Regions from separate parts of the Paenibacillus sp. FSL H7-0737 genome, predicted to be linked through region 2. Evidence: a T-box and tRNA genes for the amino acid it is inferred to sense, from the RefSeq annotation. Region 2 holds a T-box; the other holds one or more tRNA genes.
The links. The T-box of region 2 lies ahead of trpS (tryptophan--tRNA ligase). A T-box ahead of a tRNA ligase gene usually reads a tRNA of that ligase, here a tRNA-Trp.
Positions count from the first base shown of each region.

Region 1 (3,388 bases), 140 kb from region 2:
GAGACAGTTCGGTCCCTATCTGTCGTGGGCGCAGGAAATTTGAGAGGAGCTGTCCTTAGTACGAGAGGACCGGGATGGACGTACCGCTGGTGCACCAGTTGTTTCGCCAGAAGCATGGCTGGGTAGCTACGTACGGACGGGATAAGCGCTGAAAGCATCTAAGCGTGAAGCCCCCCTCAAGATGAGATTTCCCAATTAGTAAGACCCCTTGAAGACGACGAGGTAGATAGGTTGGAGGTGGAAGTGCAGTAATGCATGGAGCTGACCAATACTAATCGGTCGAGGGCTTATCCTACACTTAAGACGCAAATTCAATTCGGATTCAGTTTTCAGGCATCAAGCCTGGTATGAATATTCCCTGATAGCTCAGTTGGTAGAGCACTCGACTGTTAATCGAGTTGTCACAGGTTCGAGTCCTGTTCGGGGAGCCATATGGAGAGGTGTCCGAGTTTGGCCGAAGGAGCACGATTGGAAATCGTGTAGGCGCCACAAGCGTCTCGAGGGTTCGAATCCCTCTCTCTCCGCCACAAATTTTACTTAGTATGGCCCGTTGGTCAAGGGGTTAAGACACCTCCCTTTCACGGAGGTAACATGGGTTCGAATCCCATACGGGTCACCAAATTTTCACTTGATTTTACATAGTGGACTTTGGTACAATAACAATTGTTGTTTATGGAGGCTTAGCTCAGCTGGGAGAGCATCTGCCTTACAAGCAGAGGGTCGGGGGTTCGATCCCCTCAGCCTCCACCATATTCATTTAAGAACGACGCGGGGTGGAGCAGCCCGGTAGCTCGTCGGGCTCATAACCCGAAGGCCGCAGGTTCAAATCCTGCCCCCGCAACCAATTTTCATTAAGAAATTATATCTTTTGGAACCGTGGTGTAGTTGGCCTAACATGCCTGCCTGTCACGCAGGAGATCGCGAGTTCGAATCTCGTCGGTTCCGCCATTTTTACCTTGGCTCGATAGCTCAGTCGGTAGAGCAGAGGACTGAAAATCCTCGTGTCGGCGGTTCGAATCCGTCTCGAGCCACCATATAGTATACAACTTAATATGCCGGTGTAGCTCAATTGGTAGAGCAACTGACTTGTAATCAGTAGGTTGGGGGTTCAAGTCCTCTCGCCGGCACCATCTTTGGGGGATTAGCGAAGTGGCCAAACGCATCAGACTGTAAATCTGCTCACGTACGTGTTCGGTGGTTCGAATCCATCATCCCCCACCATTTTTTTTAGGGGCATAGTTTAAAGGTAGAACAACGGTCTCCAAAACCGTTGGTGTGGGTTCAATTCCTGCTGCCCCTGCCAATCTTTATCTAAAGTCTTTCTCTAAAGTTTAATATGGCGGTCGTGGCGAAGGGGTTAACGCACCGGTTTGTGGATCCGGCATTCGTGGGTTCAAGTCCCATCGGTCGCCCCATTTACTTTAAGAAGAACAGCAACAATATTAGTTTAATATGGCGATTGTGGCGAAGTGGTTAACGCACCGGATTGTGGTTCCGGCATTCGTGGGTTCGAGACCCATCAGTCGCCCCTTTTATTTTAAAATGTTATTGGGGATTAGCCAAGCGGTAAGGCAACGGACTTTGACTCCGTCATGCATAGGTTCAAATCCTATATCCCCAGCCATTTTATGCGGACGTGGCTCAGCGGTAGAGCATCGCCTTGCCAAGGCGAGGGTCGCGGGTTCGATTCCCGTCGTCCGCTCCAAAGTTTTCATATGGCGCCATAGCCAAGTGGTAAGGCAAAGCTCTGCAAAAGCTTTATCCCCAGTTCAAATCTGGGTGGCGCCTCCATTAATTTCATATGTGCCGGCGTGGCGGAATGGCAGACGCGCTCGACTCAAAATCGAGAGGGAAACCGTGGAGGTTCGAGTCCTCTCGCCGGTATATCAAAAAGGTTTGTAAAGTCGCTTGTATAAGCAACTTTACAAACCTTTTTTCTTTGTCTTTGAGCTTTTTATTCTTAAGCCGTTGAATTAGAGGCGTCTCTAATCAACGGCCTTTTTGTGTGGAGTTTTGTTTTATTGACTGCTTAGTCGGAATGCTCGTGGGGTGAGACCAATTTCACGTTTAAACATATTGCAGAATTGGGCGTCATTCACAAACCCAGCAGCAGCTGATACTTCAGAGATATGCATTTGGGTATGTTGCAAGAGAGACTTTGCATAATCCAGACGTTTCAATAGTAGATAGCGCAGAGGTGAAGAACCGAATCGTTCTTTAAATAAATGGCGGAAACGATCATAGCTGTATCCAGACATCTCTGAAAGTGTTGCGACCGATAGCTTATGGCGGTAATGCTCATTCATATAGTTTAGAACATATTGGACTCTGTCTTCCGTTGGTGATTGAAACCCAGAGGCACTAAGAAGCCGTATCAGATGAACAGTGATTTCGCTCATTTGCAGGTTCAATAGTTCAGAGAATCCATCTTGTTTGCGCGTAAACTCTGCTTTCATTCGAAGCAAGATCTGTAGAACAGTATGGTCTTTATCATCTTCATATACGCCTTGCAAATTCTCCATATTTGGGTGATTTGAATGGAAGCCTACAAATAGTATAGTAGCATCCTCGCGATGATTCTCATCATGTTTATGATTGGGTGGTATCAGCGCGAATGAAGAAGAACGAAAATGATAACTTCGCGAACCTACATTGGTAGTTCCTAAGCCGTTTAAATAATAGACTAGTTCATAACATTCATGCTGGTGTGGTGGAATATAGGTATTAACCTCATGTGCTGCATTTACAATATATAGAACACGATCCATGATGACCCTCCAATAATTATGTTTTAGCCGAATCGTACAAAAATATGACCGAAATCATATAATTATTTTCATTAATATTTGATATGATCGTATCAAGAAATCCGAAGATTAGCAACCTGACTGGCCATCTCGTTCGGGAATTAGTCGGATTATTCGTAAAAATTATAATTTTATCTCTTTTTTTGAGTGTATTCGTTAAAATCATTAAAATTTTGACAATGTTACATGAAAAATGAGAGTTTCCATCTAAATCGTGAAATATACAACGGACTAAGAAGGAGAACCTCTCAAATTACTAACCAACTATAAATAGGGGGAATAGAAAAATGAAAAAGAAAGTTCTTTCTTTGTTGTTACTAGTAGTAATGGTAATGGTCACAGCCTGTGGAAATAATACGTCGAGTAATGGATCTTCCGCGAATGCAGGATCTAACGCAGCTGAAGGTGGAGAAACAGGTTCAGGGGATAAACTCAAAGTAGTACTTCTGATTCCAGGAACGCTTGGAGATAAATCTTTCTTTGACTCTGCGAATAGCGGTTTGCAAAAGGTTAAGGATGAACTGGGTGCAGAAACAAAAGTTGTAGAAATGGGTGTCGATAAAACGAAATGGGAGCCTACG
Region 1 is NZ_CP009279.1:5,825,789-5,829,176, reverse strand. Features, by position in the region: rRNA gene H70737_RS25450 (23S ribosomal RNA) at 1-295, shown strand, start outside; tRNA gene H70737_RS25445 (tRNA-Asn) at 356-431, shown strand; tRNA gene H70737_RS25440 (tRNA-Ser) at 435-527, shown strand; tRNA gene H70737_RS25435 (tRNA-Glu) at 545-619, shown strand; tRNA gene H70737_RS25430 (tRNA-Val) at 675-750, shown strand; tRNA gene H70737_RS25425 (tRNA-Met) at 768-844, shown strand; tRNA gene H70737_RS25420 (tRNA-Asp) at 871-948, shown strand; tRNA gene H70737_RS25415 (tRNA-Phe) at 959-1,034, shown strand; tRNA gene H70737_RS25410 (tRNA-Thr) at 1,055-1,130, shown strand; tRNA gene H70737_RS25405 (tRNA-Tyr) at 1,136-1,221, shown strand; tRNA gene H70737_RS25400 (tRNA-Trp) at 1,230-1,303, shown strand; tRNA gene H70737_RS25395 (tRNA-His) at 1,340-1,415, shown strand; tRNA gene H70737_RS25390 (tRNA-His) at 1,456-1,528, shown strand; tRNA gene H70737_RS25385 (tRNA-Gln) at 1,550-1,624, shown strand; tRNA gene H70737_RS25380 (tRNA-Gly) at 1,631-1,705, shown strand; tRNA gene H70737_RS25375 (tRNA-Cys) at 1,718-1,791, shown strand; tRNA gene H70737_RS25370 (tRNA-Leu) at 1,806-1,884, shown strand; gene H70737_RS25365 (AraC family transcriptional regulator) at 2,019-2,768, opposite strand; gene H70737_RS25360 (BMP family ABC transporter substrate-binding protein) at 3,095-3,388, shown strand, end outside.
Region 1: it has a tRNA-Trp gene. The T-box ahead of trpS (tryptophan--tRNA ligase) is inferred to sense a tRNA for this amino acid. The anticodon was not compared.

Region 2 (3,388 bases):
TGCTTGAGGAACGACCAGGTTATTGGAACGGCTGCTACGACCTTGACCTGCTTGACCCATGTGTGTCACCTCCTTCGCCCGTTGTGAAGATAGTATGAGCGCTAAGAGGTTAATTCATGCATCACTTCGAAAGGTTTTAAGGATGGTAATTATTAGTGAAATAAAAGTGAGGATAGAAATCCTTTATTGCTAGGGATTACACAAAAAAAATCGGTCTTCCCTTACGTAATCGCAAGGCAAGACCGATATAATGTATATCTGCTTTAAATCTCAGGATAGATCATTTCCAGCACGGTGGATAGATTCTGACTTTGACCGGGTTCTACCGTTAAAAGACCTGTGAAGGAAGCATCCTCGGATACATTCGGTGCATTCGCGAGCCAGGTATAGGGCTCAATACACAGAAATTGATCAGCCGGTCCTTTGGTATATAGCACCCAGTGACGGAATAGATTCTCGTCAGCAGTATAACGAAGGCCATAACCATCATCACGTAATAATAAGGCTTCTACAGGCTGTTTTTCTCCAATACGTAGAGCAGTATCAAAATTAGTTCCCTGCATGTTCATTCCGGTGTTCAAGGCTTCCAGATCACCAAGTGGAATCAGATTGCCGCTAGGGAGCAATTCTTCGTTCAGTTCATAAATACTATTTACTGGGAGCTTAAGATTCCAGCGCTCAGGTTCTCCATCAATCATAAACCAGGTGTGATAACCGATCCCAAAAGGAATTCGATGATCTCCAAGATTAGTAACCTTTAAAGTTTGGGTAAATCGGGCTTCCTGAAGCCTAAACGTCATTTCGAATTTAAGTGGGATAGGGAATTGCTCCATCCAGTGTGGATCATCTTCCGTTCGGAATTCAGTAGTGACCGCGCAACCATCCTCATCTTCTTCAATATCGCTGACACACCAGGCCTGAGTTCGGTGTAGACCATGAATATGATTGTCATTAGCGGTATTCTGGTCAAATTGATAACTTGTACCCTCGAATTGAAATTGGCCCTTACGAATTCTTCCGGGTGGAATTAATAGCGGCATGCCAAAATGGTAAGGTTTTTGCATAAAGAAAGCTTGATCGCTTTCATCAGGCCGCCGTAGAATTTCCCGTTGTTTCTTGACATCAAACAATGAAATCACGTTATTTCCTAGTCGCGGCAAAAGCGTGACTTCCAGTTCACGGCTGTGCAAAATATAAGTATCATAACCGCCCCACTGCCCTTTGGTCACCTGTTTCATGAGATATGCTCCTTTATCGTAACTGTAATCGAATAGAACATGGATAACCTTATCATAACAGATTTATACGGTAGTGGTTAAGTGATTTGACAACTTCTCTTTATGGTTCTATGATGAAGGCATTAATTCATGATGATAATGTGATGACGGGGACAAGTAGGCAGGCATTGCACCTTCAGAAAGCCGGTGGTTGATGCGAACCGGTAGGACAAACCTGATGAATGGACCCCTGAGCGCCGAGCTTGAACGGGAGCTAGATACCCTAGTAGACCGGCCGGATCTTCCCCGTTAACGGAAGACTAAGGCTGTTTTTTCTTGTTCAAACAAGATTAAGCAGCGAATAAGGGTGGCACCACGGTCTCACGTCCCTTGCGGATGAGGCTTTTTTTGCGTTCTCGGAAACTTAGAAATGACATCAAACGGAGGTCTATATTATGAAAAAAGTAATGTCAGGCATTCAGCCAAGCGGTTCACTTACATTGGGGAACTACATTGGAGCACTGAAAAATTTTGTGAAGCTGCAAGATGATCATCAATGTTTCTTTATGGTTGTCGATATGCATGCAATCACTGTAGCACAAGATCCTGCGGCACTGCGTGAACAGTCAGAATCCGTAGCGGCCCTCTTTATTGCAGCAGGAATTGATCCTGCACGTTCTAATGTCTATATGCAGTCGCATGTGCCACAACACGCTGAACTGGGTTGGATCATGACGACACTTACAGCAATGGGCGAGCTGGAGCGTATGACCCAGTTTAAAGATAAATCATCAGGTAAAGATTCTGTTGGCGCTGGTTTATTCGTCTATCCTTCCTTGATGGCAGCAGATATTCTTGTTTATAATGCGGATCTTGTGCCAGTTGGAGAAGATCAAAAACAACATTTGGAGCTGACTCGTGATTTAGCTGGTCGCTTCAATAATCGTTTTGGCGAATTCTTTACCATTCCGGAGCCGTACATTCCAGAGGTGGGTGCACGTATTATGTCTCTGGATGATGGCACCAAAAAAATGAGCAAGAGCAATCCTAACGCAGGCAGCTACATTGCTCTGTTAGATTCACCGGACGTAATCCGTAAAAAAATCAGCCGTGCAACGACTGATTCAGGACGTGAAGTAATTTTTGATCCAGCTAATAAGCCAGAGATTAGTAATTTGATGAGTATTTATTCCGAATGTTCTGGAATGACACTCCAGCAAATTGCCGATCGTTATGAAGGGCAAATGTATGGCGGCTTTAAGAAAGATCTTGCTGAAGTGGTTGTATCTACGCTTGAGCCTTTACAACAAAGATATAATGAAATTCGTAGCTCGGGTGCGATTACAGATATTCTTGCTGAAGGTGCTGGTCGTGCACGTATTGTTGCAACTGAGACGTTGAATGGAGTTAAAGAGCGGATGGGATTTCTGCCAGCTCGTTAATCTAATCAGCGCTTAGGCTTTCCTGTTTGCGTCTGATCTTGGCCTTGAGGATAAATCCCCAGCCAATATTCATGACACAGAGAAACCCGAGCAGAAGTGCCAACCAAAAGCTATAACTGATCGCGATTGAAGCGGCAGTAAGAATAAGAATAGAAGAACAAGCGAACCAAAGTGAAAGTCCTTTACCCATTAAGAGAGCCTTCCTTTCTATGTCTGCTAAAATGAATCCCGGAGTATGATAATAATACTCCGGGATTTTTTGTGATTATAGAATAGATCTCTGCGTAAGTCTACAGTTTCATCGTAAAGAACCAGGGTCAATGGAAAATCGTTTGTCGAGCTTCTCGCTGCTAAGCCAACCTACATAAGTATTTAAAGGTCGATATTGATTGTCCATCACTAATACAGCCACAAACGGGTATTGTTTGCGATGTAAATAACGTACGTCCCCCCAGCGCACCATATATCCTGAAGGGAGTTCCTCGACTTCGGCTACTGCATAAGAGGTGAAGTATAGAAAGGACTGAATATCAGGGTGCGACTTGGAAATCTCCACAGCAGGATGAGTCGAGCATACAGCATGTTTGAACCATTCCAGTCGGTTATTGACTAACTGCCCAACATCATAGCTGCCATCTTTTTTCACCTTGACTACGTTCCAGCGCTTTAGTGAAATTGTAGGGATTACAATATAACGTTCGCCGGCACTATGATGTAAATCCTTAAGCT
Region 2 is NZ_CP009279.1:5,685,895-5,689,282, reverse strand. Features, by position in the region: gene H70737_RS24850 (alpha/beta-type small acid-soluble spore protein) at 1-60, opposite strand, end outside; gene H70737_RS24845 (aldose 1-epimerase) at 264-1,238, opposite strand; T-box leader at 1,373-1,611, shown strand; gene trpS (tryptophan--tRNA ligase) at 1,673-2,659, shown strand; gene H70737_RS24835 (hypothetical protein) at 2,661-2,849, opposite strand; gene H70737_RS24830 (metal-dependent hydrolase) at 2,958-3,388, opposite strand, start outside.